DNA from 2 places in the Desulfosporosinus sp. Sb-LF genome. Region 2 is predicted to be linked to the other one. Evidence: a T-box and tRNA genes for the amino acid it is inferred to sense, from the RefSeq annotation. Region 2 holds a T-box; the other holds one or more tRNA genes.
What was found. A T-box is a leader RNA that pairs with one kind of tRNA and senses whether it is charged. The one in region 2 lies ahead of ileS (isoleucine--tRNA ligase), so its partner is inferred to be a tRNA-Ile.
Positions count from the first base shown of each region.

Region 1 (15,436 bases), 140 kb from region 2:
AGACAGTCGTGTCAGTCTACCTCGTTCCCAAAATTCTTTCCCATAAATTCATCAGATCAAACTTCCAACAGATAAGCCTTCGGCTATAGAACTTGGCTTGTTCAACCAGGCTTAAAGTAGGATCCAACTCATTAAGAATTCCCTCAAGGGTTATCAAGGATTTACCTACGAGGATGAATTCAGAAGGAATATAAATTCCATGGCGAAAGATGATATTAAAAAAGTCCTGAATAGATTCACCCATGGTAAGTTTCGGTTTCTTCGAGGGTCCTTTTAAATGTTTATGACGTAAGGCAGAAATATCCGTTTTGAAGGCCAGCTTGTCAACCTGCTCAGATACAATTCCCATTTGCGAAATCGTCTCCAAAATCAAAGCATTATTTCCTCGGATCAGTGCTGACATTAGTGACAAAATCTGACCCCTCATGGTACGGGTTAGATGTCCTGTTATCCCGAAATCAAGCAAGGCAATTTTTTCCTCAGGTAAAATCAAAATATTGCCAGGATGAGGATCGCCGTGAAAACAGTCCCCCAGAAGGATTTGTTGGAGAAGTACTTTGCTTAAGCGATCGGCGATCCGATGAACATCATAAGAGGTCTCTTGAGAACCTATAATTTGATGTAACGGAATCCCTGAAATATACTCCATAGTTAACACTGAGGGCTGCGTAAATTCCCAGTAAATCTTCGGTATTAGAATATAGGGATCCCTTATGCACACTTTGGCTAGTTTCTCGGCATTTCGCCCCTCATTTACAAAATCCAGTTCTCCCTTAATCGTATTGGAAAACTCCTCAAGCAGTATGCGAAGAGGATAGCGTCTTCCCCACTGCGTTCTCTGTTCAATTTGATCGACAAAGATCTCAAATATTTCCAAATCAGTTTGAACAGTCTCACGAAGGTGTGGACGCTGCACTTTCACGGCCACTCTTTCTCCATTGTGCAGAACAGCCTGATGGACTTGCCCAATCGACGCTGCCGCCAGAGGGACAGGATCAAATTCATGATAGGCTGACTCTAGGCGAGACTGTAAGGATTCTTCAGCCACTCGGCGCACTACCTCAAAGGAAAGTGGCTGAACCCGGTCTTGGAGCTTCGCTAATTCTTGAACAATGGGTTGTGGAAGAAGATCCGATCGTGTACTCGCTAATTGTCCTACTTTTACAAAAGCTGGACCAAGTTCCGCGCAGGCATTTCTTAGATGCACTCCAACAAGTACTAAGTTTTCCTCCTGCATTGACCTAAGATTCCCAGAGAACAGCATATAACCCAAGCCATGTCGGATGAGCACGGAAAGGATTTCGTAGTAACGGAAAAAATGTCTCGAAGGTATTTCAAACATACTGAATGCTCTCCGTTTCTTATAGGACTATTATATTCTTATGGAAATTCGAGGGTGACGTGACAACGACTGTATCGGGTCCACTAAAGATCAACAATACCCCCCAGCACTTTACAAACAATGCAAAGTGCATAGGGGGTATTTTCATATTTTAGTTATTTCTTTTTTTCTCTAAAGTAGATCCCTTATAAATTTGTTGATACCTATGTAATGTTTGATCAGCTCTCCATCCGCTGACTCCCATGAAGGACCATTTCAACGATCTTCGTTACCTCTTCATCCGTTTTTTCACCGGGAAACTTCCCCCATCCTCCTTGTTGAACCAAACCCTAATAACCTATTCCATTTTGTTCCATTATCGTAACATTCGAATATTGTGTATTATGGAAAGTATTAGTAAGATAGGGGAGGAGTGGCAAAACTATGTTATTTGGAAGAAATCGTTTCTTAAATCCAAACGGAGCCCCTGCAGAAGGTTTCGTTCCTGGAGCAGAAGAAAACGCGAATTTTCTTAACCCAGCCCAAAACATGCCCCTGGGGATGCAACGTTTCCTAGCTAAAAAGGGAATCAACTCTCCTGCCGATCTAGCAAACCGTATGCAGTTCACACCTCGTATGCCTTTTTAAAAAGTACGCTGATCGAAAAAGAGCGGGGTTTACCCCCGCTCATGTTTTATCTACCCCAAACTCAAAACTAAGAAAAGCTCTCACTCCTAAACATGATCCTCCCTCTATTGTGTGGCATATTATCGCCTCCATAATTATCGAAATAAAGCATTGTTTTCATCAGATTCCCCAACCTTAATTTGGTGCTATTAGAAATCCGACTTTAGATGAGAAAACAATTGCTTATTGCAACGACACAGTAAAAACTTCAGTGCGGCGTCTTCAGCCTCTAACTAGTTATTTTCATAAAGACTCCCGACCCAATAAGTTTGGAGGAACTGCACTTACAGGAGTCCAGCCATATATGGGGAATGGAATGCCCGATTTAACGGGAAGCGTTGTGTTTACCGATTTTGCCCAGGATAAAGAATCTCAACCTCCGGTTAGAGGGGTTTTAGACATTGAACTGAGTCCGGAGGAACTGAGTGCTTTGAACTATGCTCAATCGCTCAGAAATAGCACTAGAGGTTTAAACCCAAAAGATAAGAAAGGACAACCTCAACGGTTGCCCTTTCTGCGGCGAATCAACATGAATGGCCTAGATAATATACAGGTGACTTAAAAAACTAGGGCTGCATTATTATACAACCCTAGTTTCCTATAACCCAGAAAATAATGCGAAGTCAACCTATAAGCCGAGTTCTGTTCCTCCGTATGGAGGTGATGATCATCTATCTCGAACCGCCGTTACCGACGGCCTCTAGCGACCTTACCCGGGAACAAAAACGGGCCGTTCAAAGTTCCCCTATTCAGTCTTGCTCCAGGTGGGGTTTACATGGCCAGTCAGTCACCTGACTGCCGGTGAGCTCTTACCTCGCCTTTCCACCCTTACCTAACACTCAAGCGGAGTATTAGGCGGTATCTCTCTGTTGCACTTTCCTTGGGGTTTCCCCCACTGGGCGTTACCCAGCACCTTGCCCTATGGAGCTCGGACTTTCCTCAGAGGCGACCTTTCGGTCCTTACCCCCGCGATCATCTAGTTGGCTTCGCTTGATTATCTTACTAGAAAAAAGCACTTTGGTCAAATGGAGAGTATTGGTTAATTAGCTTTTATCTCTTTTTCTGCCATTTGTTCCATTTCATCATCAATGTCCATCAACGCAGTTAACCACTTTACGCGGCTTCCATTATTTTCCGCTAAGTTTGTTAAAACCTTTTCACGCTCAATGCGTAAAGTTTCCGTTCGGCTTATCATCATGTTAATCACTCTCCTCTCTTCAACTTTATTCCTAACTAAGGTCTAAGACGAAACGAAACACCTAAAGAATACGCTTGAGAATTAGAATCTTCTTAAACACTCAATTTTTTGACTATTCTTCGCATATTTATAGTACAATATTCGACATTATATTGTCAAGCACTAATGCCCACTTTCACAAAGAAACTTTTCTCGATTATACTAATTTATTAAACAAAATTGAACTATCAAGGAGAAATAACGAGTTTAATGTCTTTGATCCATGAGACCAATAGCTTAAGGGATAAGTTTGCCAACCCTTAATTCAAGGATAATACGCATACAAAGTTATGTATTATCCTTGAATTGATACGGGATTTTCAAATATTCATAGTTGCCAAGGCGAACGATTGATCGAACTCACGCGAATTTCAATTCCCTGTAGGGATTTCTCAGTGGATAAGTAATGATACATTGCTTTAAGCATGGGTGCCTCGGTAAGAAAGTGTCCGAGATCGCCCACAGCCATCCCTCCCTCAAGTGCGTCGAGGACTGTATGATGGTCAACATCCCCTGTAATTAGTAGGTCTGCACCTTTGAACAACGCCTTCGATACAAAACGGCTTCCACTCCCATTGACAATCACCACTTTACGTACTACTCTCTCTAACTCTCCAGCAAGTCGAACACCCGCTAGGTCATAGGGCTGGGCATAAATATCTGACGAGCGTAGTTTGCTCAAAAAGCTCTTCCAAAGAATTCCTAGCTTTTCAGGATGCTCTAGATACCCGCTTACCCCATACCCACGTGGCTCGACTCCTTCCTCAAAAGTCTTCATTTTTTTCAGTCCTAAGACCTCGCCAAGGGCTTGGCTTGAAGAAACGATGGACTGATCTAAATTCGTGTGGGCAGCGTAATATCCAATCCCATGCTGCAGAAGTCGAAGCGGGACTTGGGCTGCAGCATTATCCGCTCTCAAGTTTTTTAGCGGGCGAAAGATGATAGGGTGATGTGCCACAATGAGCTGTGCTCCAAAAGCTTTGGCTTCTTCAACCACTTCTAACGTTCCATCTAAAGCAAGGAGAATGCGTTCTATAGGGGCGGATCCGCTTCCGACGAGCAACCCGACATTATCCCAATCCTCAGCCCATGATTTTGGTGCTATCTGTTCTATGATTTGGGCCACTAAGCCAACTGTCACTGCCATATTCTTAAACCCTCCACAAAGACCAACTCATCGCGGACCTCTCTAAGTTTGGCCTCTATCTCTGGACTATGAGACTTTTTCATCTGCTCAAGACGCCTTGATAGCATGCCACTGTATTCGTTCAGATGGGCTCGCAAGAGGTCTGTTCGCTCTTCCAAGACAAGAGGCCCAAAATGCCACACAAGCCTATAAACTAAGCTTGGAAACTCAGATGCTAGGATCCCCGTCATCATGCTCTCTTTCTCTAAGAGAAGCTGTAAGCGCTGTTTCCAAGCTTGCACTTTCTTCACCAGTTCGACTTTATCCCATCCTTCGTTCCTCGAAAAAGCCATGACGACATAGATACGGTCCTCTTCTTCGACTAACCGCTCTGCCTTAAGGCGCCACCCATTCTCTAGTAACGCCAAACGTACAGCCCCCTCCGCGCCTTGCGGTTGAAGAATGAGATCTGTCACGTTCTCCAGGACGTCCGGTCGAGAAGAAAGGATATCCAGCATGGTTTTTCCTCCCATCCCGGCGAGTGTCAAGACATCGACTTCACCGCGTTCGAGCGGGATCAAGCCATCACCAAATCGCACATCAATCACCGCGGCTAAATCTCGACTTTTTACGGCATTCAAAGCGGATTGATACGGTCCTTCATGAACATCTACTGCGACCGCTTTTGATATCCGCTGGGTCTCATAGAGGACTATGGGCAGGTACGCATGGTCAGTCCCTATGTCCCCCAGCTTGGCACCCTCTGGAACAAATGCTGCGACTGTCTGCAAGCGTGGTCCGAGTGTTATTGATACTTTCATAGGTTTCACCTCATATATAATGATCTAACCCTATACTTTATTATGGCCAAAAAACTAGTGCTCAGGATAGGTCTATCTGCCGAAAACACAAAATGGACTACGGCTTATTTTGCCACAGTCCATTGTTTGCATTATTTGGTGGGCGATACTGGTCTCGAAGGTGTATCACCCACCCTAGAACCCTTGTGGTGCAGTTTTTAGTTAATGTGACCGACTTTTAAACCGCTTTATTTAATTAGTTGAATGAAATTGTGTTTTTCTGAATTTTACGCCCCTTTTTGGAGGCTGAACAACAACTTTATTATACGGCTTTATCATTAGGTTGTCCATTTGTTGCTTTGTGAATTCTTCAATGGCAAATCCAGGCTAACAAAAGGCAACTTTTTCTCGACTGCAACCCTTCGGCAAATGCTTTCTAGAGCACAAATGGTATTTGCCGGTGCTCCTGGCTGACCCCCGGCATCGTGTAACAATACTATGGAGCCTACTGTTGTTTTTTTCAAAACCCGTTTTGTGATTTGCTCTGGACTTCGTTGAGCGAGCCAGTCGTAACCCTCTACATTCCAGAGAACCACTTTCTTTTTACGGTATTTCAACCATAGCCAAAGTGCCATGTTAAAGACCCCCCAAGGTGGACGAATCCATTCCACCTTTTGCCCGGTTAACCGTTCCAATGTGGCAACACCTTCGTCCCACTTCCTCCAAGTTGCCCATGGATTTAGAAACCAGGAACAAATATGTTGTTGGCAGTGTATACCAAGTTGATGCCCATGGCCCTGAATTTCCTTAATCAATTCAGGATAAGTGGCGGCATTTTCTCCGACAACGAAAAAGGTCGCCGGTACCTTGTACCGCTCAAGAATTTCTAAAACTTTAGGGGTATATTCCGGGTGAGGCCCATCATCAAACGTAATTGCAACACCTAAGGCGTTTTGCCTTTTCCAACAACCGATCCCTCCACAACGCAATACAATATTTGGAATAATTATATAAGCTACAATTAACAAAAAAGTGAACTCTACTATTAATCTACGCAAATCCATTATCGCCGTTTCTCCTCAAGTTGGGTTAAAAATATTTATTACGATAGTCACAAATGGTTCTATAGTAACATTTTAGAATCTTGGCGACATCAGCAATAGTCAGGGTTGTTAAGCTGCCGACCTTAGTTTGTTCACTCGCAAAGCTCAAAGAGAGACCAGAACACTTTCGAAAAAGTTCAACTTTCTACTCCTTCATCATTGCTATACTTATACTATGCGGTATACCCTACAACTTATCATCTTTTTCTTAAAAACAACTTAAAATGTTTAAAGCAAAAACAAGTTAGTGCATAGATAACTTATTTTAACTGAACCGCTTGATTCAGAATAATTCCAACAGATTATCTTCAAATTTTAAAGAGTAAACCTCCTACGTAGGTTATAAATCTACACTAGGAGGTTTACTCTTCATACATCATTTTTTATCGTTGTATTCTATTTAGGGCCCAAATTAATCTAGCCGAACGGCGGTCTATATCAGTTTTGACTATTTCTTAATTTTATTCGTAAAATAAACTCTCCTATATTTATCTATTGTTAATTAGAATTAGTATAAGGGATATTGTCGAAAAGCTAGTACGCAGTTCCTTATATGGTAATATATGGATATATTATATAAGGGGAGTGAATTTTATTGCGTGCTAAAGTATCAGTTCAAAAACACTGGCTAGTTTTAATTACTCTACTCCTAGGCTTAAGCATGGCTCTTATCGGCTGTAGCAAGTTAACAACAGGGCTTTCAAAACAATCGACTTCTACGGCTGCTGCACCTAACACACTAGATACGAACTCTTCAGCCGATAAAACAATTCCATCGGTTCCAGTTACTCCTAAAGATACAAACAATCAAACTCTAACCTCGAGCCAAAAAGTATCTGAATCCGGTAAAACAACATCAGCTAAAGCCACTGAGAAAAGCAATACACTAACCATTAGTAAAGCTAAGTACAACCAGCTAAAATACGGTGATACCTATGAAAAAGTTAAAGGCTTGTTGGGAGGCACTGGTGAAGTCGTCACAGAAAGCGGTATAAAGGGAAGCAAAGATTATACCGCAACCTATTTATGTCACGTGAAATCTCCATCCGCTGGAGAAGTGTTCCTGGCCTTTAAGGACAATAAACTAGTCAATAAAATGGAGGTTAACTTGCAATAACAAAGTGTCACATAAACACTATTTTTCTATTACTAGAAACAGAAACACCCCTTGATTGGGGTGTTCACTTTTTGAGAAGCTATATCCTCTCTCATCTTGAAAAACTTCTGTGATGATTACTTTAAGGTATGTAGACCTCTATGGATGGTTAGACGTTAAGAATCTATGTTAATACTCATAGTTGAAAATAACAACTTCTAGTTAAGAAGTTCATAAATACCGATTATAATAAGTACCACTCCTGAAATCACTTGGGCGAATTGTTCAAATCGGTCGGAAGCAGTTTTCCAACCGATCAAGTATCCCACGCTAATTGAAATCATACTGAAGATAAAGACTGAAATACCTGATGAAAGAGGGTCCATTCCTGTAAGTCCAGCCCCAACCCCAGTAGCAATACAGTTAAACGATAACGTCAAGCCTAAAACCATGGCTTCTTTGGTCGAGATGAAACCATTAGCGTCAAAATCGGCGACAGAAGGTTCTTTAGTGATTTGGACAACACAATTCAACGCCTTGATTGGAACAGAGTAGGTCTTCATAACTGGAATAGCAGCTGGTAAACAATCACTTGTTGATGTCTTATGTGCTATTACCCAAAATCCTATGGCGACAATTATTAAGGCCCCTATCTCACCTGCTACCGCAATATATCGACTAAGAAGATGCCCTGTTAAGACGGAAATGGCTACAACTACACCCGATAATAAGGCTATGAAGAAATTGGAGAGAAAGGGAACACGTATTTTTTTAACTCCATAACTAATACCTACCCCAAGGTTATCCAGGTTAGCGGCAAGACCTAAAAAGAGTGCCGAAACTATATGCATTAGTGCCTCCCCCTTGAACATAGAAATCCTAGTTTCCGAACCATACTATTCAAGGAAAAAGGCATTTGTTAACGTATTCTTTTCAATTACATTAAAGACCCCAGCCGGTCAAGCTGAGGCCTTAATTTTTGCCCATAAAAGACAATATATAAGGTAGTTAACATTAATTTTTACGCCTTGGCTTGCATTGCGATTTATTACATCATTAGAGCAAAATAGACTCATTTACTGAAATCTAGATTAAGTTTTTCTAATAGCTTTTCTTTATTCTATTTTACCCGCAATAGGTTCGCTGATAATCTTCTTCGCCTGAGATTCACTAATTTCTCCGTTATCAACCATACTTTGTACGACAATATGTTGTCGCTCACGGGCAAGTTTCATGTTGTGATATGGGTCATAGTTACTTGGCGCATTCGGAAGGCCAGCTAGCATTGTCAGTTCTCCTGCGTTCAGTTCCGATGGAGGTTTTCCAAAGTATGTCTCTGCCGCTTGGTACAATCCGTTAGCCCCATGTCCGAAGTAAATGACATTGGTGTAGAACGCGAATGTTTCTTGCTTACTCATCGAGTCATACACCCCTATGGCATAGATACTCTCAAGTAATTTCCACGTCAATGATTTTGACATATTACTTAAAAGTGTGTTATGAATCAACTGTTGCGTGATTGTAGAGCCACCTTGACGGGCCTGCCCACTGCCAATGTCCACAGACACTGCACGTAAAGTTCCTCTTAAATCTATTCCTCTGTTTGTGAAAAAACTGCGATCCTCAGTTGAGATTATGGCATCTCGATATATTTCCGGTATATCGTTGTACGTTAGAAACTGGCTATGATGGGTTTGTACATGAGTGAGCACGTCACTACGCACCTGATCGGCAATTCTGTTGACATGAGTAAAGTAATATTTTACTCCAAACCAACCAATACATAGAAACACAGATGTATAAATAAGGAATTTAAACAAATTCTTGATGAATCTCTTCACGAGTTCCTCCGTCAGATAAAGGATAAGCTCATTAAATGCATATTATTGAATGGTCAATCATACAGCAAGGCATTTGTATCGCATCACAGGTTATCAGCAGGCATATCTACATTCTTAACGCTTAAACGTTCCCTTAAACAAAACCGAGGTGAAAATTCCATTTGCGTGTCACAAATTCAATCGACAATGACGGACGGCACGGTTCATTTTGGTAGCCAGTTGATTAAGGGAAATCCTGGTGTGACACAAATCCATTCTCGATGCCCCAAAATTGCACAACAAATACGTTCTGCGACTGTGACCTCTTCCTCCGTCTCTAGCTCCTCAAAAGGCCCAGAGGGCCGTCTAGAGCCTCTGCAATTTGTGTTGCAATAATAAGTATCCCATCTACAACAGTTCTTCTATTAAAATAATCACAGGTATATAAAAATACCTCATTGACAAATCAATGAGGTATCAGCTTATTCATAATGACTGCCTGACCGAATCTTGACCGACTACTTACGGATACTTACAATTATAAGTGAATATTTAACTATTTTGTCGTTCAGTCTCACAATTTTACAATATCCGTTTGTACCAAGACTTTCAGCATTTTCATTAGCCAAATCTTACTTTATTTGGTGGGCGATACTGGTCTCGAACCAGTGGCCTCATCCGTGTGAAGGATGCGCTCTACCGCTGAGCTAATCGCCCTAATTAGATGTTCGATATGCCCTTTGGAATAGCTACATCTTTTAAGTTCCTTCTCAAAAATTAGCTTCGGTCTTCTATTTTCTGACCTTTGGCAATCAAACACTGACATTTGAAGTGGTGGGCCCACTGGGATTCGAACCTAGGACCAACCCGTTATGAGCGGGGGGCTCTACCGCTGAGCTATGGGCCCGTATTATACTTATGCAAAAAATTGGCTCCCCGAGTAGGACTCGAACCTACAACCTACCGGTTAACAGCCGGTTGCTCCACCATTGAGCTATCGAGGAATGTCCTTTGCACGGATTATTATACGAAATTCTGAGCTTATAGTCAAGTCTTTTTCGATATTATCTTTTAGTATTTTTCAGAGTAGCAAACGTTGCCGTCTTTTACTCCAAATAATCCTTTAACTTCTTACTCCGACTCGGATGACGCAACTTCCGTAATGCCTTGGCTTCAATCTGTCGAATCCGTTCTCGAGTGACACCAAATTCCTGTCCTACTTCTTCCAAGGTCCGGGTTCGTCCATCGTCAAGGCCAAAGCGCAGCCTAAGTACCTTCTCTTCGCGCGGGGTTAATGTTTCTAGAACTTCTTCTAATTGCTCTTTTAAGAGAATGAACGAAGCAGCCTCTGCCGGTGCTGGGGCATCCTCATCTGGGATAAAATCTCCTAGATGGGAGTCTTCCTCTTCTCCGATGGGGGTTTCTAGTGAAACGGGCTCTTGGGCAATCTTCATGATCTCCCGTACACGTTCGACCGGAATATCCATAACTGTAGCAATTTCCTCAGGTGCCGGTTCCCGTCCCAGTTCCTGCAAGAGTTGTCTTGAAACGCGGATGAGCTTGTTAATGGTTTCTACCATATGAACTGGGATCCGGATTGTCCGGGCCTGGTCTGCAATGGCACGGGTAATCGCTTGACGGATCCACCAGGTGGCATACGTACTAAACTTAAACCCTTTAATATAGTCAAACTTTTCAACAGCTTTAATGAGGCCAAGGTTTCCTTCCTGAATCAGATCTAAGAAAAGCATACCTCGTCCAACATAGCGTTTCGCAATACTAACCACAAGACGCAAATTGGCTTCAGCCAAACGTCGTTTAGCTTCCTCGTCGCCAGCCTCCATACGTATCGCTAGTTGAATTTCCTCTTCAGCCGAGAGCAGGGGAACTCGCCCAATTTCCTTAAGATACATGCGCACGGGATCGTCAATTCCTACGCCTTCAGGCACGGAAAGATCTACTTCCGCTTCTTCCTCTACATCTTCGTCTGGCTCATCTACCAGATCGTCATCATCCTTGCCCTTTTTCAAGGCTTCCCGCTCTACATCTTCAGGTTCTGGCACCACATCTATTCCCATTCGCCCAAGTTGTTGATATACATCATCAATTTGATCGGGGGAAAGTTCAACACCTTGGAGAGCATCCATAATCTCGCGGTATGTTAAGGATCCCTTCTTTTTGCCTTTCTGAATGAGGGCTTGGACGCTTTCCATTTTTTGTTCATCGCTCATCTGACCCCCACCTTCCCTCGGACTTTTCTTTTGGGTGCCTTTTACCTTACTATTTGCCACGTTTCAACCGCTCTCCTATCTCTTTCAACAGAGTCATGGCCCCTGCCATGTCACCGGATTTTTCTAAAGTTGCCATGCGTGCTTGAAGATCTTCTACTCGTTCATCTGCTTGAGTCGAGAGAATCCCCTTAATACAATCATCTAAAAGTCGCTCAGTTTGAGATATATCTAACTCTTCCAGGAGTAAGCTAGCCAACCGGCTCTGAACCGTTTCGTCGCTATTCGCGGGCAATCCACCATCCTGATCGAGATAATTGAAGATTTTTTGATGCTCTGGAACTCTCCAAAAGGATACTCCCAGCTTGGCCTTAATTTTAGGCAAATGTGAAATATCTTCCAGCAACATACGCAGAAGCATGCGCTCTGCTCGATAAACCCCCAAATAGACTACTGGCAATAATTCTTCCGCGTTATCCTTACATATAATGCCATTAATAATATTATCTCTATTTTTCCCAGAACTAACCTGTTTTAGTGGAGAATATTCTTGTACGCGCACTTTTTTAGATTTATTCTGCTCTTGGCTTGAAATCTCGCGTTGTACGGCTTCTAAAGTAAGCCCGAGTTCCAAACTCAAAAAGCGCTCATACCCTTCCCGTTCAACGGGGCTGATAACTTTCAAGATATCTGGGGCAAGTTTAATGACTAGTTCCGCCTTTTCTGGAATGCTTTGTGGGGGTGCTTCACGGACCAGGATCCGATATTTGAACTCAACGTAGGTTAATGCCTGCTTTAGAGCTTTATTAAACTCTTCCACACCGTGGGTTTTCAAATACTCATCAGGATCCTTTGACCCGATTAAGGTTAAGATATCCACGCGCATTCCTGCATCACGCAGAATTTCTCCCCCTCGTAAGGCAGCCTGGATTCCTGCTTCATCGGAATCATAGAGGAGGACAACACGCTGAGTATATCGTTTCAAAACCTTTGCCTGATCCCTTGTCAAAGCCGTCCCTAAGGAGGCAACGGCATTCGGAAATCCAGCATTTTGAAGCGCAATGACATCCATATAACCCTCAACCAAGAGAGCGTAACCTTGTTCACGGATTCCTTGGTGCGCACGATGCATTCCATAGAGGTGATGACCCTTGTTGAAAAAATGAGTCTCAGGAGAATTTAGATATTTAGGAAGCGAATCATCCAGAACTCGGCCGCCAAACGCAATAGGATGGTTGCGACGGTCTAATATACTAAAGAGGACACGGTTGCGAAAACGATCATAATATTGTCCCCCTTTCCCCGGCGTCCCCCGTTCCAAGGCTAACCCTGCTTCCGCTAATTCTTGTGGCTGAACACCACGTTCCTGCATATAAACCAATAATCCGTCCCATCGCTCTGGAGCATAACCCAAACGAAAGCTTTTTATCGTCTCAAGGTCCATCCCACGCTTTTCAAAGTAAAGACGTCCTGGTTCTCCCTCAGGCAACATCAGCAGTAAGTTATTGAAGTAGCTTGCCGCCCATTCATGAATTTGTTCAGAGCGCCGTCGGAGTCTACTTTCTTCACGTTCGCGGGAAGACAATTCTTTCTCTGGCAGTTGCACGCCGCATCGGTATGCTAAATTTTGAACACTCTCCAGAAAAGACCAATTCTCCAGCTTCATAAGAAAGGAAAACATGTTCCCCCCAACGTTGCACCCAAAACAATAAAACATCTGTTTCTCAGGGGTCACGGTAAAACTCGGCGTCTTTTCTGAATGAAAAGGGCAAAGCCCCAAATAGTTTTTCCCCTTACGCTGCAAGCTCACATAGTCAGATATAACTTCTACGATATCCGTGCGCTGACGCACTTCCTCGATGACCTCTTCTGGAATAAATTCTTCATGACTTCTGTTGTCCACGTTTATCGCCTTTCGATTCCCTGCCACAGTTTATATAGTTTGTCAACCCTGGGCTTATACAATCCTTCGCCGAAAATTCATAAAATCCTCTTTTTAAACCATTAATCCACAAATCAGTTTTTAGGAAGAGGAGAAATTCCATCGTACAATGTTATTAATTCTCCCTTTTCAATGGTAATACCTGCTTTCTTCGACAATTATTTATACTAAATTTTGGGTTATCCTTTTCATGAAAGCTAAGAATCCCTGACTAGCCCTTTCCCACATCTGAAAACCATGTTAGTATATAAGTAACAAACTCAAGTCACTTATATGAAAAACGGATACATAGACCCTACTAATATTCTATCTAGTATAAATAAAGAACCTTACGAGGAAGGTGAATACCTTATGTACTTTAAGTATCGACGCACCTTTAAAACGTTCATCGTAGTGATTGTTACCATGTTACTTGCAGGAGTCTTCCTGACTGGCTGTAATGCGGCCAAAACCCAAACTCAAGCTGTTAAGCCTTCGGATAATTCCACAACCACAACCCCTGCGACAACAACCCCTCCTGTAGTGAATAACCCTGAGAGCACTAGTCCGCAATCCGTGAAACTGACACTTTATTTCCCTAATGCTGAGGCTACGGGATTAGTTGCGACGAATCGAACCGTCGTGGTGACTGATCAGGAAGTTATCAAAGCGATGTTCAAGGAACTGTTAACTCCCCCTTCTGGATTGGAAAAACCCCTTCCTCAGGGGACAACGCTTCTTAGCGCGTCTGTGAGCGCAGACGGCGTTGCAACCCTTAATCTTTCAAAGGAATTCCAAAAGAACTTTCACGGAGGGTCATCTGGTGAGCTAATGACTATGTACAGTATCGTAAACACATTGACGACCCTACCAACCATTCAAAGCGTCCAATTTCTCTTGGAGGGGAAAAAACTAGATGGAATTCTGGGAAATCTAGACACAAGTCTGCCCCTCAAACCTAATACCAGCTTGATAATGCCCAAATAGTATTTCAAAAGGCTCAAAGAAGCTAAAACTTGGCCCTAGCCTTAGTTTACTTCTGTTGCCCGAAACTTATACTTTATAAATGACTTATTGACAAAAAGTGGTTGAGCAGACTAGTCGCTCAACCACTTTTTCATTGTTTTAGATCAATTAAATCACTTTTGCCGTGGAACAAACAGTCGCTCGAATAGATCAATAGCATAATTATCTGTTAGTCCCGATATATAATCCACAACCGCTTGAACTTCGTTTCCATGAGCCCAAACCAAAAAGTTCTCAGGAAGTTTCGATATATCCTGACTGTAATATTCGAAAAGAGCCTGTATTATGTATTGACCTTTACGACGTTCTTCACGTAATTTAGGGTTATTATAGACCCTGGCAAACATAAATTGCCGGAATTCCTGCATTGCACCTCTGACCTCTGCCGACTGTTGAATGCGACATTGCCCGATGGATGCCTCTATCATGTCAACCACCATTGTGGTAATCATATCACTTGGTTTCTCTCCAAGCGTCCTCCTGACGGTCTCCGGCAAATCACTTCGGATCAGTAAGCCCGCTCGCAAGGCATCGTCGTAATCATGACAGAGATAGGCAATTCGATCCCCGGTTTTTACAATCTGCCCCTCTAGCGCCTTGGGAACTCCGTCTCCAGTGTGATGTAATATCCCATCGAGAACAGGCTCTGTCAGGTTTAATCCACGCCCCTCATTAGCAAGAACTTTTACAATACGAATGGACTGCTCATTATGTTCAAAGTGGGTGATAATCCGTCTCAAAGCCTCTTCTCCGACATGCCCGAACGGGGTGTGACCGACATCATGGCCTAACGCTATCGCTTCTATAAGATCTTCATTTAGTTGTAGTCCCCGGGCGATAGTACGACATATTTGAGAGACTTCCAAACTATGGGTCATACGAGTTCTGTAATGATCTCCCGATGGAGCAATATATACTTGGGTTTTATGTTTAAGGCGACGAAAGGGCTTACTGTGCAGAATTCGATCACGATCCCGTTGAAATTTTGTGCGGATCGGACATTCTTCTTCCCAGTGCTCGCGATTCGCTTCCCCACTTTTTGCCGCATAAGGTGATAGGCGTTCTTGTTCT
Region 1 covers NZ_SPQR01000006.1:77,301-92,736, reverse strand. The annotation lists gene E4K68_RS10355 (AarF/UbiB family protein) at 17-1,342, opposite strand; gene E4K68_RS10350 (hypothetical protein) at 1,766-1,969, shown strand; gene E4K68_RS21645 (hypothetical protein) at 2,313-2,570, shown strand; RNA gene rnpB (RNase P RNA component class A) at 2,624-2,996, opposite strand; gene E4K68_RS20355 (hypothetical protein) at 3,048-3,206, opposite strand; gene E4K68_RS10335 (Nif3-like dinuclear metal center hexameric protein) at 3,574-4,392, opposite strand; gene E4K68_RS10330 (class I SAM-dependent methyltransferase) at 4,383-5,192, opposite strand; gene E4K68_RS10325 (polysaccharide deacetylase family protein) at 5,510-6,235, opposite strand; gene E4K68_RS10320 (DUF3862 domain-containing protein) at 6,870-7,391, shown strand; gene ytaF (sporulation membrane protein YtaF) at 7,589-8,221, opposite strand; gene E4K68_RS10310 (biosynthetic peptidoglycan transglycosylase) at 8,486-9,190, opposite strand; gene E4K68_RS20810 (hypothetical protein) at 9,377-9,586, shown strand; tRNA gene E4K68_RS10300 (tRNA-Val) at 9,833-9,907, opposite strand; tRNA gene E4K68_RS10295 (tRNA-Ile) at 10,023-10,097, opposite strand; tRNA gene E4K68_RS10290 (tRNA-Asn) at 10,120-10,194, opposite strand; gene rpoD (RNA polymerase sigma factor RpoD) at 10,297-11,421, opposite strand; gene dnaG (DNA primase) at 11,471-13,321, opposite strand; gene E4K68_RS10275 (GerMN domain-containing protein) at 13,712-14,326, shown strand; gene E4K68_RS10270 (deoxyguanosinetriphosphate triphosphohydrolase) at 14,479-15,436, opposite strand, start outside.
Region 1: it encodes a tRNA-Ile, which carries the amino acid that the T-box ahead of ileS (isoleucine--tRNA ligase) is inferred to sense. The anticodon was not compared.

Region 2 (15,436 bases):
TTAAGGATCAGATCCTGGGACGCCAGGGAGTCAGCAACCCTCAGGAAACCAATATCGACCCGTCGGTTTTTAGGGCACCTATTAGCGGTATCGTAATCAAAAAGCAAGGGACTGTTGGAGAGATCGTTTCTCCAGGGCAAACGATTGCAATGCTTATTGACCCCAATAAGCTTTATATCACTGCGAACATTGAAGAGACAAAGTTGGCAAATATAAAACAGGGTCAAAAAGTGGATATTACGATTGATCAATTCTCGAATAGGACGTTTTCAGGAAAAGTTAAATATGTTGGGCAAGCCTCTAATTCCACTTTTGCACTGCTTCCTACATCAACGAGCGGGACTTTTACTAAGGTTATCCAAAAAATACCGGTAAAAATCGAATTTGATAAAAGCGATAATACATTACTGCCTGGAACGAATGCTATTGTCAATATTCATATAAAGTGATGAGGTGAAATGAGTATGACAGCACATGGCCTTCAGGAAAGCGCAGATGACAGTTCATATAAGTGGGCTGCGTTGTTTGTTGTTGTGGTAGGGACGTTCATGGTCATGCTGGACAGCAGTATTGTAAATATCGCGATTCCCAAAATGATGAACGTTTTCGGATCTGACTTGGAAGCGGCAAAATGGATATTAACTGGCTACACTCTGGCGATGGGTGCTGTAGTACCTATAACAGGGTTTTTGAGTGATACATTTGGAGTTAAAAAACTATTCATCTTTGCCTTGGGCTTTTTCACCATAGGGTCGTTCTTGTGCGGCTTTTCTTGGAGTAATAATGCTATGGTTGTTTTCCGAGTCATCCAGGCGATAGGTGGCGGTGCCATTATGCCGGTCGGAATGGGCTATATTATGCAAACGTTTCCTATTCAGGAACGTGGTAAAGCTTTAGGCTTTTGGGGGATCGCTGCAATGGCGGCGCCTGCAATTGGTCCAACCTTAGGTGGATATATTATACAATATATGGATTGGCGTTTCATATTTTATGTTAATGTGCCAATTGGAGTCTTTGGAGTAATTCTGGCAGGTATTTTATTGAGAGAAACACCGCTGAAGCCCTATAAAGGAAATTTTGATTACATTGGGTTCCTTTCCTCAATTGCTGGGATTGTCAGTCTGTTATACGTCCTCGGTGAAGGCAATAATATTGATTGGGGAAATGTAAAATATCCGCTTTTACTAGCTTTCGGTAGTTTTTGTCTCCTCATATTTGTCGTCAACGAATTGATGCATCCAGATCCCTTGCTAGAATTACGGGTATTCAAAATATATAATTTTTCTCTAGCTCAAATCATATCAGGTGTAACTACTTTGGCTATGATGGGTGGTATCTATGTTCTGCCTCTGTTTTTGCAAAATCTAAGAGGATACACGGCTATGGAAACAGGGTTGATTCTTTTTCCGTCAGCCATTGCTTCCGGATTAATGATGCCCATCAGTGGCGCGATTTTTGACAAGTTTGGGGCAAAGGTCGTGACTGTCCCCGGACTAATGATTCTAGCCCTTGCCACCTATATAATGTCTCAATTTACCATGGATACACCAGCGATAACTATTACTGTGATTGCTTCTCTCAGGGGGATTGGACTTGGGCTTGCCATGATGCCGGTCAATACGGCCTCGATGAACGCCGTTCCGAGACATCTGTTTGGGAAGGCAACGGCACTGTCAACAACAGTTCGTAATATCATGAGCGCCGTAGCAATTACGTTTATGACTACAATCATATCCAATAAATCAAGTTATAACTATGCTAGACTAACCGAACAGATTACTCCGTTTAATCAAACTTCAAACTATCTTGCCAAGGTCTTGCAAGGGGTCTATATGAAATCTGGGTTATCTCAACAAGTTGCTCAAGGATCTGCATTTTCCACACTTGGAAAGCTAATCTATGCTCAGGCTTATCTTGATGCTATGAATTATGCTGTGGCAATAACAGTTCCTGCTGTCTTTTTAGCTATTGTTTTGGTTATAATGATGCGTAGTAACCAAAAGACAAAGAAAATTGAGCCAGACAAGAGCTTAACAAAGGAGACGATTCCGGATGGATCAGATGTCGGAGTTGCCGCGTGTGTGGAATGACCCGGCTGAGAGAGTTGTATTTCTCTTTAAGTCTATTCAAAAGATATATAGAGATCAACTTTACCAAAAATCTAGACAGCACGGTTTTACTGGACCTCAAATTGGCCTAATAATAGGATTGCATAAAAACCCTTTTTCAACTTTGAATGATATGAGTGAATGGTTAGGCTTGTCTAAGAGTACGGTTTCAGGGATTGTGGATCGGTTAGTTAAGCAGGGAGTTGTCATCAGAGAGGTTCCAGAAGGTAATCGCAGAATTGTACAACTATCACTATCACCAGAGTTCCAAAATAATAATGTTATTAAAGATTTTATGAACGAATTTATCACTAATATTTTTAAGGATGTTAGAAAAGAAGATTTGGAAAAAATAACGATTGGCTTAGAGTTGTTACTCACATTAGTGGAAAAAAATCAAAAAGACTTTCGCCCCATTTGGAATAGCATGCTTTAATGTCATGAAATTTTGATTTATCGACCTGTCGAGAATAGACAATCAGTCTATTCTCGACAGGTCTTTATTTACTTAAATACGAGCTTTAAAGGGGCATCTCCTGTGTAAATTTGCACACTTTGTCGACGATTACAATTTTTGCAAATAAATCTACACCACTCGCACTTGTCTTCCTAAAAAATCCCATTCTGACCCACGGAAAGCGACAGGTTTTATCACCTACTTTAGATATAATTTTTAGAGAAGCGTATGGAAAGGATGCACAGATGACCGTAGTAGAGACTTATCTCGATCTGGATATTCTTATTAACGGAGGAATGGATGCATTTATTCTCGTGGTTTTAGCCCGACTCATTCGCCTCCCAGTACGGCCAGGCCTAATTCTGGTGGCGGCTTTGCTGGGCGAAATTCCAGTCATATTAGCCTGCTATTCCGCACCGCCGTGGACCACGTTAAGTAAATGGATTATCCCGTTTCTTATGGTTGGGGCCGCTTTCCCGACTCGGAGATTGAGAACCTATATGAAATCATTGGTTGGTTTTTGGTTGCTTTCGGCAGGACTAGGCGGATTTGTGTATGCCATTTGGGGTTGGGTGCAATTTGATAGTGGGTTAGGTACTGAACTTTTTTCGCTGGCTTTAAACAACCTTTGGATTCTCCCGTTGGGTGGATTTATGTGGTGGTTCTTACAGCATCTTTGGCAGCGCTGGCAAGCAAAACACTCTGTCTTGGAGCAAGTTATTTACGATATAGAAATTGATTTTGGCGCTGAAGAACAAAAGGTTGTTAATGTAAAGGCGATGCTGGACACAGGGAATCATTTGAAAGATCCCATGACAGGATTTCCTGTTATTCTGTTAGAAGAGGAGGTTGCGGCTACATCATTACCAGATGATGTACGGTCATTTCTAACTATTCCTTGGAAAGATTACGCAGACCCGTGGCCGTTACTTTGGAGGTTTAGCCCAAGTTTAGTAAAGCACCTTGTTTTTATCCCTTTTCAAGCGATTGATCGTCAGAGCTGGCTTCTTGGGATAAGGCCTGAACGTGTGACATGTTATGACAAAAGTGGAAGTCAGCAAATTCAAGCAACGGTAGCACTAGTCAAGCAAGTATTAAGTTCAGAGGGTGAATACCAAGCGTTACTACACCCGGAACATTTACAGAAAGGTGGAGATTGATAAATGAAGTGGTGGAGTAATGCTCTTGATAAGGTTAAATTTCTATGGGTTAAACTTCTTCAGAGAATTCTCGGAGTTAGTGAAATTTATTATGTCGGAAGTAGTGAAGCACTTCCGCCACCACTTAACTCGGATGAAGAAGGGGTTCTCTTAGAACGATTGGAAATGGGGGACTCTTCCATTCGGGATATTTTAATCGAACGTAACTTGCGCCTGGTGGTGTATATTGCACGCAAATTCGAAAATACAGGGATAGGGATTGAGGATCTCGTTTCAATTGGAACCATTGGGTTGATTAAAGCGGTCAATACGTTCGACCCCCAGAAGAAAATCAAATTAGCCACTTACGCTTCTCGATGTATCGAAAATGAAATACTAATGTATCTTAGACGTAATAACAAAACCCGTTCGGAAGTATCGTTTGATGAACCTCTTAATATTGACTGGGATGGAAACGAATTACTGTTGTCCGATGTTTTGGGTACGGAAAATGACATTATCTCTAAGCCCATCGAAGAGCAGGTGGATCGGCAGTTATTACAGTTGGCGATGGGGAGGCTGACAAATAGAGAGAAGGTGATCATGGAATTAAGGTTTGGGCTGGATAATGGGGTTGAGAAAACACAAAAAGAAGTTGCAGATCGATTGGGAATCTCACAGTCTTACATTTCTCGGCTCGAGAAAAGGATTATTCGCAGATTACGCAAAGAATTTTGCCGATTGGAATAACCTAAACGGTGTTAGGGCATACTTCAGTACAGAATTGGCTGGGGAGGTGCTCTTGGTTTGGCATTAAATAAAGTTGAGATCTGCGGAGTGAACACCTCGAAGTTGCCTGTATTATCCAGTGTAAAAATGAAGGAATTGTTCGTGATTTATCAAGCTGGAGATCGCAGCGCCCGAGACAAACTTATTCATGGAAATCTCCGTCTAGTTCTCAGTGTGATTCAGAGGTTCACGAATCGAGGAGAGTACGTTGATGACCTTTTTCAGGTTGGCTGTATTGGATTAATGAAAGCAATTGACAATTTTGACCTTGGACAAAATGTAAAGTTTTCTACGTATGCCGTTCCCATGATCATTGGAGAAATTCGTCGATATTTAAGAGACAACAATCCTATTCGGGTTAGCCGTTCGCTACGGGATATTGCCTATAAGGCACTTCAAGTAAGAGATCAGTTGGTCTGTGAGTGTTCACGTGAACCAACCGTAGCGGAGATTGCTGGTAAACTTTCTCTTCCACGAGAAGATGTTATTTTCGCCTTGGATGCCATCCAGGAACCAATCTCTCTATTTGAACCGATTTATCATGATGGTGGAGATCCTATCTTTGTCATGGACCAAATTGGAGATGATAAGCAATCGGACAATGGTTGGATTGAAGGACTTGCCGTACGAGAAGCTTTACGGCGTCTTAGTGAACGAGAAAAGCTCATTTTGTCTTTGCGTTTTTTCAATGGTAAAACTCAGATGGAGGTTGCTGATGAGATTGGAATCTCTCAGGCTCAGGTATCTCGTCTTGAAAAAGCAGCTATGCAACATATGCGCAAGTATGTGTAACCATGAAGTACGATGCACATTGTCTGAAGCAATTGCTTAGATATGCAAAAATATCTCAACTGTAGGCTATTTCAAGTCTCTCCCTCATATGATGATATATAGGAAACTGACTTATCTCGAGGTTAGCGCGATGGACGATATTAGAACCTCGAGCCTCGATTAGGGGGGAGGGCCTTGGAATGAGGATCTCAGATTTGAGATTATTGGATGTAGTGAATGTTAAGGATGGACGCAGGTTAGGGCCAATCAAAGATCTAGATTTGGATCTCGAACGGGGCGTTGTCAAAGGGATTATTGTGCCAGGGCCCCCAAGAAGTTGGGGATTTTTTGGCGGCGGCAAGACGGAGGATTATATTATCCCGTGGGACCGAGTCAAAAAAATAGGGATAGACGTTATCTTAGTGGATGCCAATGATCTGCCTGAGTTTAATACGGAGAATGATAACAATCGGTAATCGTAATAAGAATTTGAACTAGCGTAGGCCCCCTGTTTATTATACAGGAACATGGGCCTACGCTAGTTTTATTAACGAGGCGCAGACTACTTGACTAGGACTTAGGCAGGATTGTCCTTAAGGATATTAAATGGTATATTAAAAGGAAATCAAAGGAAATAAAAGGGGCTGGAGAGATGAGCTGGAAGTGGCAGAAAAGAGGAAGCTTAACCTATCTAACCATTCCAAAATGGCAAGATAAAGGCATAGACTTAGGTTTCTCCACTCGGGTAGGGGGAGCAAGTCGGGTTCCCTATGGTACTTTAAATTTAGGGCTTCATGTGGGTGATGATCCCACTTCAGTTTTAGATAACCGAAAGCAATGGTTGGATCAATGGGGGGCTGTCTGGTCAGAGGTAGCGGTGGGCGAACAGGTGCATGGCACAAACGTTATATGGATCAAGGAGGAAGATGGGGGTCGGGGGATTCGTGAATTGGAGACGGCAATCCCCGCGGTGGATGGATTATTGACACAAAGTAATGTTGGACTGATGGCCTTTTATGCAGATTGTGTTCCGCTTTTTTTCTATTTCCCAGACCTAGGGGCAATAGGAATTGCTCACGCTGGTTGGAAAGGGACTGTCGATAAGATTGGGCAAAAGGTCCTGGAATGTTTTGAAGAAGCTGGAGGGCATATAGAGAACGCTTGGGTTGCGATTGGACCAAGTATTGGGCCTTGTTGTTATGCAGTGAATGAAAGTGTGGCAGTACAGTTTCGGGCAAACTACCGTGAGACACCATTTCTGCACGCTCAAGAAGGTGGACATTACCACCTTGATTTGTGGGAGGCTAATAAATCCGTGCTTTTAGAAAAAGGGGTTCGCTCGGAAAATATAGATGTAGCATCGATCTGTACTGCAGACAATCCTGAATGGTTTTTTTCCCATCGCCGTGATGGTGCCCTAACCGGACGAATGGCTGGGTGGATACGACAAAAGGACAATGAGAGGAGGGTTTAGGATAAGTGACGACAATTTTAGTAGTTGATGATGAAGAACCTATTCAAGAACTCCTCAGGTTTAATATGGAAAAGGAAGGTTACCTGGTTTGGGTGGCGAAGGATGGGCCGGAGGCCTTAAGGTTTGTGGAAAAGGAACAGCCTGACCTTGTCGTGTTGGATGTCATGCTTCCAGGGATGAATGGCTTAGAGGTTTGTCGCAAACTTCGTTCAAACCCCAAATTTCAGCAAATTCCTATTATCATGCTAACGGCTAAAGGTGAAGAGATCGACAAGATTTTAGGATTGGAGCTTGGTGCAGACGACTACATGACCAAACCGTTTAGTCCGCGTGAATTGTTAGCAAGGATTAAAGCTCGTCTGCGGCGTCTGAATTTGCCCGAGGGAGAGAATGCTCAGATACTGCGGGGAGAGTTGCGGATTGACTTGACAGGTTTTCGTGTCCATGTTCGGGGAGAGGAGATCGAATTAACGCCCAAAGAATTCGAACTTCTTCGCGTTTTAATAACATATCCTGGTAAGGTCTACTCTCGGGATGAATTACTTGAACGCATTTGGGGGTATGAATATGACGGAGATACTAGAACGGTTGATGTTCATGTGCGCCATCTGCGGTTGAAAGTGGAAAGGGACCCGTCACGCCCTGAGTACATTGAAACATTACGAGGGGTAGGCTATCGTTTTAATGGGTAATAGAGTATGAGAATTAAATGGAGGATTACCGGACTTTTCTTTGCAATGACAGGGCTTTCTCTACTCCTGTTTTGGGTAGGAGAGAGCACGAAACTAGGATCTGCAGGGCAGCCTCCTAACTTTGGGGTTGCATCACTGGCGTTGTGTCTTCCTGCAGGGGTTGTTTACTTCTACTCTAGCCAACTATCACGTCGCATGGAAAAGCTTCACATTGCGACTCAACGAATTGCTAGGGGAGATTTTGAGCCCACTCATCTATCGGATTCAACCGATGAACTTGGACAGTTCACTGCTGAACTAAACAGTCTTTCGCGTCATGTCGAGAGGATGGTTGAAAATGGAACACAGGAAGCACACAAGATGGAAGCAATTTTGGCAGGGATGCAAGAAGGAGTTGTGGCTGTCGATCATGTAGGACGGGTTGTTTTAGTTAATGCTGCTGCCGAAAGAATTTTTGAACGTCAACGTACGGATGGAGAATTGGAATATCTATTAGAATTGACCTATGATCCGGAATTAGAGCGTTTAATGCGTAAGGTGCTTTCTGGTCAGCCCTCAGCTACAAGGGAAACTCATATTGCCCAAAGGACAGTGCAGAGCCACATTAACCCTATTCATAGTGAACGCGACCAGCCCCGAGGAGCGGTCATTGTTATTCATGATGTTACAGAGCTTCGGAGACTAGAACAAATGCGGACGGAATTTGTCGCTAATGTTTCTCATGAATTAAGAACTCCTCTGACCTCCATTAAAGGGTTTGTGGAAACACTTCTAGAGGGGGCGGTGGACGATCCCTCTCTGCGCGATCGGTTCCTCAAGATAATCCAAGCAGAGACGTTGCGCTTGCAGCGCCTTATCGAAGATCTTCTGACCCTGGCCCATATTGAGGGACGAGAAAATCGTGCTGGGATGAGTTCCAATAAAACTAGTTACGTTCAGCAAGCTTATGAAAAAATAAAACCAGTGATTCTGAGCTTTGCTGAGATCAAAGGAATAGAGGTGGAGGTTGAACTCCCGGAAGATTTGCCCCCGATTTTAATAGGAGAAGATTTGCTAAGTCAACTTCTTCTTAATTTGTTAGAGAATGCGGTTAAATATACTGCAGAAGGGCGCGTCTGGCTGCATGCGCAGGTAGATTCCCAAGAAATTCGTCTTGAATTTGGAGATACGGGCTGTGGGATTCCAGAGGAAATGTTGCCACGAATTTTCGAGCGTTTTTATCGAGTGGATAAAGCTCGTTCTCGAGAACAAGGGGGAACTGGACTCGGACTTAGTATTGTAAAACATATGGTGGAAGACCTTGGTGGCAAAGTTAACGTCGCTTCTCAGCTTGGGATTGGAACCGTCTTTACATGTGAATTGCCAAGGGCTGAATAACCAGGGAGGGCGTTATGAAAGAAAAAAAGTTTAAACTAAGATATTGGTTTTGGGGTAGTTTGCTCATTGTTCTGGTCGCAGGAATTTTGTGGTCCTATCGCTCCAGTCTTATGGCTGGAACGATAAAATCGGCCTTAGCCCAAACTGGAACGATTATCCATCAGCGAAAAGTTGCGGCAACATTTGCCAATCAGGAGTGGCCAATACTTGCCCCATTTTCAGGAAAGGTTCAATTTGTAGGTGAAGATGGACAGCGCTTTAGACGTGGGGAAACGGTGGCAACCCTCCAACCAGAAGGTGCGGCTCCTGGAACTAAACAGGAATATGTGATGAACCAAGCTATTTTGGCAGCAAATGGGGGGCTGTTCTTTCGCCAAAGTGATGGCTTAGAATCCACTATGACCAGTGAAAATCTGAGCTCGATGGACTTGGGTAAGTTATTGGCCCAGACTGTCAATGTAAAAACCGCAGGAGCAACGGCGCAGGCGGGAGAAGTTGTGGGCAAAATTGTGAATAACCTTATTCCAACTGTGGCATTTTTAGAACTGCCCAGTATTGATGGGCTCATTGTTGGAAAAACGATACGCTTAACGGCTGGGGATCAAACGGTGAGTGCCAAAATCACACGAAAATCAGATAAACCGCTAGGTGTCGTTGTTCAGTTTCCCAATTATGTTGATGGGTCAGCGATCAATAGACGACAAGAGGTGACTTGGATCTACCAATCGCCGACAAATGGAGTTCTCGTTCCAAGGAGCGCACTTTGGACACAGGGAGAGGAGCTCGGAGTATTCCTGTGGAGCGAGGGAGTTGTGCACTTTAAGAAGGTGAAGGTCCTCGATGAAGATGACAATCAAGCCTGCATTGAAAATCTGCAAAGTGGTGTTCCTGTTGTGATCAACCCCCGCGACGGACTAGAAGGGTTAGTAGCCAACGTAAAAAATATTTAGGTTTGGGCTTCACAAGCAGGAAACGACGAAAGGGCGTAGAATTCATTGCGAAGGAGATATTCTAATGTTGACAAATACGGGTGTTGAGCAAAACTTAGTCGAGGTTCGTCAGCGGATAGACCAAGCCATAGCGCGGAGTAAGAGGGACCCCCGTACTGTTCGATTATTGGCTGTGTCGAAGACCCAACCAGTATTACGTTTAGAGGAGGCTTATCAAGCTGGACAACGTGCCTTTGCTGAGAATCGTGTTCAAGAGTGGATGGAGAAAGCTCCAGTTCTTCCGAACGATTGCGAATGGCACCTGGTGGGAAGGCTACAGACAAACAAAGTGAAGTTTTTAGACCAAAATATTGCTATGATTCATTCGCTCGATCGGTATTCGTTATTGGAGGCACTTAACAAGCATGGCGAACGGTGTGCTAAGACCTGGACGACACTTGTACAAGTAAATATTGCTCGGGACCCTGCAAAGGCAGGGCTCTTGCCTGAAGAAGTGCCAGACTTTTTAACTTCAATTAGGGATTACCCCCATATCTTAGTTCGAGGGTTTATGACCATCGGGGCGTTGGAAGCCAGCTCGCTGGAAACTCAAGGCTTTTTCCAACAGCTTCGGGAACTTCGCGATACGTTGCAGTCCCGAAAATGGCCTGGAGTCGATTTGCGCGAGCTTTCAATGGGAATGAGTAGAGACTTCGAATTGGCGATCGAAGAAGGGGCAACTCTTGTCCGTGTAGGACGTCAGATTTTTGGAGAACGTAATTAATGTACCTGGAAAGGGAGGAACAATAAATTGGCTAAGTTAATTGACAAAGTGATTGGGATTATGGGGTTCGCGGATGAAGAACCCGAAGAAGACATTTTTCAAGAAAATGATAGAGAAAAAAACGAGCAAGAAGAGGTGCGCACTAGCCGTAGGAATGCCCAGGTCGTAAGTATACACACTCAGAAACAAATGCGTGTGGTGGTGATGGAACCGAATTCCTTTGAAGAAGCTCAGAACATTGCGGATCAGCTGAAATCGCGCCGACCGGTTATTGTTAATCTCGAGAATGCAGAAAAAATGTTAGCAAAACGGATCGTTGATTTTATTAGTGGGACAACCTATGCGTTAAATGGCAACATGCAAAAAGTAGGGAATGGAATATTCTTATTTGTACCAAATAACGTCGATATTTCTGGTGAGATGCGCGATGAACTGAAAGACAAAGGATTGTTTTGGCCGAAATAGGGAGGGATTCTAAACGTGATTTCACTAATTGCTCAAATTGTTGATAAAGTGATAACTATCCTCATTTATGCGATCGTAATTCGAACGTTTCTTTCCTTCGTACCCCAATTGAAGTCCAACTATTTGATTAGCCTCCTCTATGATGTGACAGACCCCCTTCTAAAGCCGTTTCAACGGTTTCAGATCGGCGGACCAGCTATGGCGGTCGATTTTTCTCCGATCATTTCAATTATTGCGCTGAACCTGATTCAATCTTGGATTGTAAGGCCCTTTTTCTAAATGAAACATTTAATGGATCGTAATGGGCTCGGATTTTGGAGCGAAAAAGAAGTGCGTTTAGAAGCTGCCCATCTATTAGACCAAGCCGATGCGGTGGTTCATGAGAGATCTAAACAAGTCACTCCTTTTTTGAGTTTTAGTATGCGGGAATGGATTGAAACCGTTCTTAGCAAGGAACATCTTGCTATAAAGGCGGAGGGAGGCTTTCCGGAGGCAGAGCGGGTTCGAATTCTTATAGGCCCTCAAGGGGAGCCTTTGAAGTCTGAGGATGCAAATGTCTCGCTTTTATGGGTCCTTCCAACGGATTCGCGTGTTCAGCTTGAACATAGGCAGATATTAGGTTCCCTCATGGGTATGGGCTTCAAGAGGGATGTTTTTGGGGACATTCAAGCAGGGCAAAAGGGTCAATATATTGCAACCGCAACAGAGATTGTTCCTTTTTTATTGGGCCATTGGACACAAGCTGGGCGAGAGAAACTAAAAGTCTCACTATGTGGAGAGATTCCAGACCTGTATCCTGATTCGGGTGAAGAGCGTCGTATTACGGTTAATTCTTCTCGCATCGATGCGGTAATTGCCAACGCTTTTGGGGTTTCGAGGTCTAATGCGCTGGAATGGGTTACCCGAGGCAAGGTAAGCCGAAATGGACTTAGGGTAAGTAAAGCGGATACAGAAGTTCAGCCGGGGGATACCATCTCTTGCCGGGGGCAGGGGCGTATTAAGTTTTTGGAATGTTCTCAAACCCGTAAGGATCGAACTGCTTGGCAAATTGTACTTTTCCGGTCAAAACGGCCTTAGGAGGGAATACGATGCAAATGACTCCTCTTGATATACGCAATAAAACCTTCCGCAAAGGGGTACGAGGTTATCAGTGCGGGGAAGTGGAGAAGTTTCTTGAAACCGTGAGTCAGGAATTTGAATCTGCGTATGCGGAGAACTTCGAACTTCGCGAAAAGACAAAAGGGTTAGAATCGGAGGTCAGCCATTATCGTCAGATAGAGAACACCTTGCAACAAACTCTAGTCCTAGCTCAACAAACGGCAGAAGAGGTTAAGCAGGCCGCACGTCATGAAGCTGAACTTTTGTTGAGGGAAGCAGAACAGAAAAAATTGATCAAGGTGTCTGAGGCTGAAAAAAAATATGAAGAAATTCAAGAGCAAATTCTGGAACTATCGCGGAATCGTGATTTGCTCCGAACTCAACTCAAGTCTTTTCTGCTTACCCACCTAGATTTGGCAAATTCACAGGATCGAAAAGAAGGCATAGCTTGAGAGCTCAGAGTGCCTGAGGTTGCGAATCAGCTTGGTTTCGTGGTAAAATGATAAATAGATAACTTTGAAGGAGAAGGATTGTCATCAATGAATAGATTAATTAGTGAGATACCTCCCGACTTTCTCATTCAAGGATTTGGGTTGCATCAGGATGAGAATAATGTTTACGTTGGGAAGGTAGGAGGACAAGAAGTTCAACTTTTATCTTCAATCAACGATTTGCCGGTAGATACAAAGGATGAAAAAATTTTTACTGTTGGATTTGCCGAAGCAAGCCATCATTTTCGCCCAGGGGATGTCTTGATGACTGGAAGCGATGATTTACTTGATCGTGCATTTCAGGCCATGGATGAAATGGAGCAACGTGGCGTTGTCGTCAGTTTAACGCCCTCTCAAGATTCCACGCACTTATACTTTTCTAAGGAACATATGGATCCCTTTGTTCAGGAATGGAAGAGCCAGAAAATTTCATTTCTGTGTCTGTGGATGGTAGATCCGATTGAATCGGAAGGACGAGCGAAGCTTGTCACTATCTTACGAAGGGTTATCTTTAAAGGATAAAACTAGCGACAAGAATTAAATTTCGTAGAACACATTGAAAAGGACAGTCTTTGTCAAACGCTTCAACAGCGAGCGGGAAATGGTGTGAACCCGTGAGGTGTGACTGAGAAAATCCCCTTGGAGTGAAGGGCTGAAATCAGAGTAGGCTGCTTTCGGTTTGTCCCCGTTATCAGACTTCCAAGTGGCTAGTTATGGCGACAAGGGTGGTACTGCGAGTGATCTCGTCCCTTTTTATGAGGGACGAGATTTTTGATATTTATTGAACTAACCTATTCCTCAACGTGTGAATATCGCACATTTAGTTATGGATAAGGTAGTTGTCTTTACCTGTGTTTTTGGTTAATCAAAGGAGGAAATTATAAATGGACTATCGCAATACACTGAATTTACCCGAAACAGATTTCCCAATGCGGGGAAATCTTCCCCAAAGGGAACCGGAAATCTTGAAATCATGGGAAGAAGAGAAACTTTACGCAAAGGTTCAAAAAGCACGTGCAGGACGACCAAAATTTATTCTTCATGACGGTCCACCATATGCTAATGGGGATATACATCTTGGACATGCCATCAATAAGGTATTGAAGGATGTTATCATCAAATACAAGACCATGATGGGTTTTGATGCGCCTTATGTGCCAGGATGGGATACCCATGGACTTCCTATCGAGCAACAAGTCATTAAGAAATTAGGCGTAAACCGTCATGCGGTATCTGCACTGGAATTCCGACAGAAATGTAAGGACTATGCTGAGAAATATGTAGGGATTCAGCGTGAGGAATTCAAACGGCTTGGAGTACGCGGAGATTGGGAACATCCTTACCTCACCTTGCAAAAGGAGTATGAGGCAGCTCAAATTGGGGTTTTTGGTGATATGACCAAAAAAGGCTATATTTATAAAGGGTTAAAACCTGTCTACTGGTGCCCTTCCTGTGAGACAGCATTAGCTGAAGCGGAAATTGAATATGCGGATAAGCCCGCCACGGCGATTTATGTTAAATTTGCGGTACGTGATGGGTTGAACGTGCTTGCCGAAGAGAATACTTTCGTGGTCATTTGGACCACAACTCCTTGGACCCTTCCAGCGAACCTAGCGATCAGTGTACACCCAGAGTTAACGTATGTCGTTGTCACTGCCCAACAAGAACATTGGGTCGTCGCTGAGGGGATGTTGGAGTCCTTACGCTCCCTCTGGAAGCTAGAACTTCCAGTTGAAAAGACACTCTCTGGTAAAGAACTTGAAGGTGTGATTTGTCGAAATCCGCTCATTGACCGAGACTCCGTGGTGATTTGCGGGGAACATGTTACCTTAGAAGCCGGCACAGGCTGTGTTCATACCGCGCCAGGCCATGGAGAAGATGACTTTTTGGTTGGGAAGAACTATGGGTTACCTGTCTTATGTCCAGTTGACCATCAAGGAAAATTCACGTCAGAAGGCGGAGTGTATGTTGGTCTTAAAACTGGAAAAGCAAATCCTGTGATTGTAGAGGACCTCAAGAAAACCGGAGATCTTGTGCTTGAGGAAACAATTGAGCACAGTTATCCTCATTGTTGGCGTTGCAAGAGCCCGATCATTTTCCGAGCAACAGAACAATGGTTTGCCTCCATTGATGGATTTCGCCAAGTAGCACTAGATGAGATTGAGAAGGTTCGCTGGATTCCCGCTTGGGGAAGAGATCGGATCTATAACATGATAGCAGACCGGGGAGACTGGTGTATTTCCCGGCAAAGGACTTGGGGGGTTCCTATTCCCATCTTCTACTGTGAGGATTGTGGAAAAGTGTTGGTGAATGACCAAACCATCGCAAAAGTTCAGGACTTTTTCCGTCAAGAAGGATCGGATGCTTGGTTCGCCCATTCTGCTAATGAATTGTTGCCAGAAGGGACCGCTTGTGATTGTGGTAGTACCAAATTCCGTAAAGAGACGGATATCATGGACGTTTGGTTTGATTCCGGTACAAGCCATGCTGGCGTCTTGAAGCAGCGGAGTGAACTTTCTTGGCCAGCAGATCTCTACCTAGAAGGTTCAGATCAGCACCGCGGTTGGTTCAATTCTTCTCTATCAACGTCAGTGGCCGCTTTTGGTCAAGCTCCCTATCGTAGCGTACTAACCCACGGCTTTGTGGTCGATGAGCAGGGGCGCAAGATGTCTAAATCGCTGGGCAATGGGGTTGATCCTCTTAAGGTTGTACAAGAATTAGGCGCAGACATTTTGAGGCTTTGGGTTAGTTCTGTGGATTATAAGAATGACGTGGCTGCTTCTCCGCGTATTATGAAGCAAATGTCTGAAGCCTATCGTAAAATCCGAAATACCCTGCGTTTCTTGTTGAGTAACCTCAATG
Region 2 covers NZ_SPQR01000006.1:212,611-228,046, forward strand. The annotation lists gene E4K68_RS10965 (HlyD family efflux transporter periplasmic adaptor subunit) at 1-449, shown strand, start outside; gene E4K68_RS10970 (DHA2 family efflux MFS transporter permease subunit) at 465-2,090, shown strand; gene E4K68_RS10975 (MarR family transcriptional regulator) at 2,053-2,544, shown strand; gene E4K68_RS10980 (sigma-E processing peptidase SpoIIGA) at 2,811-3,725, shown strand; gene sigE (RNA polymerase sporulation sigma factor SigE) at 3,729-4,454, shown strand; gene sigG (RNA polymerase sporulation sigma factor SigG) at 4,512-5,285, shown strand; gene E4K68_RS10995 (YlmC/YmxH family sporulation protein) at 5,465-5,740, shown strand; gene pgeF (peptidoglycan editing factor PgeF) at 5,917-6,738, shown strand; gene E4K68_RS11005 (response regulator transcription factor) at 6,744-7,430, shown strand; gene E4K68_RS11010 (HAMP domain-containing sensor histidine kinase) at 7,437-8,807, shown strand; gene E4K68_RS11015 (HlyD family efflux transporter periplasmic adaptor subunit) at 8,822-9,757, shown strand; gene E4K68_RS11020 (YggS family pyridoxal phosphate-dependent enzyme) at 9,822-10,520, shown strand; gene sepF (cell division protein SepF) at 10,548-10,985, shown strand; gene E4K68_RS11030 (YggT family protein) at 11,001-11,264, shown strand; gene E4K68_RS11035 (YlmH/Sll1252 family protein) at 11,265-12,062, shown strand; gene E4K68_RS11040 (DivIVA domain-containing protein) at 12,074-12,535, shown strand; gene E4K68_RS11045 (hypothetical protein) at 12,623-13,096, shown strand; T-box leader at 13,122-13,328, shown strand; gene ileS (isoleucine--tRNA ligase) at 13,459-15,436, shown strand, end outside.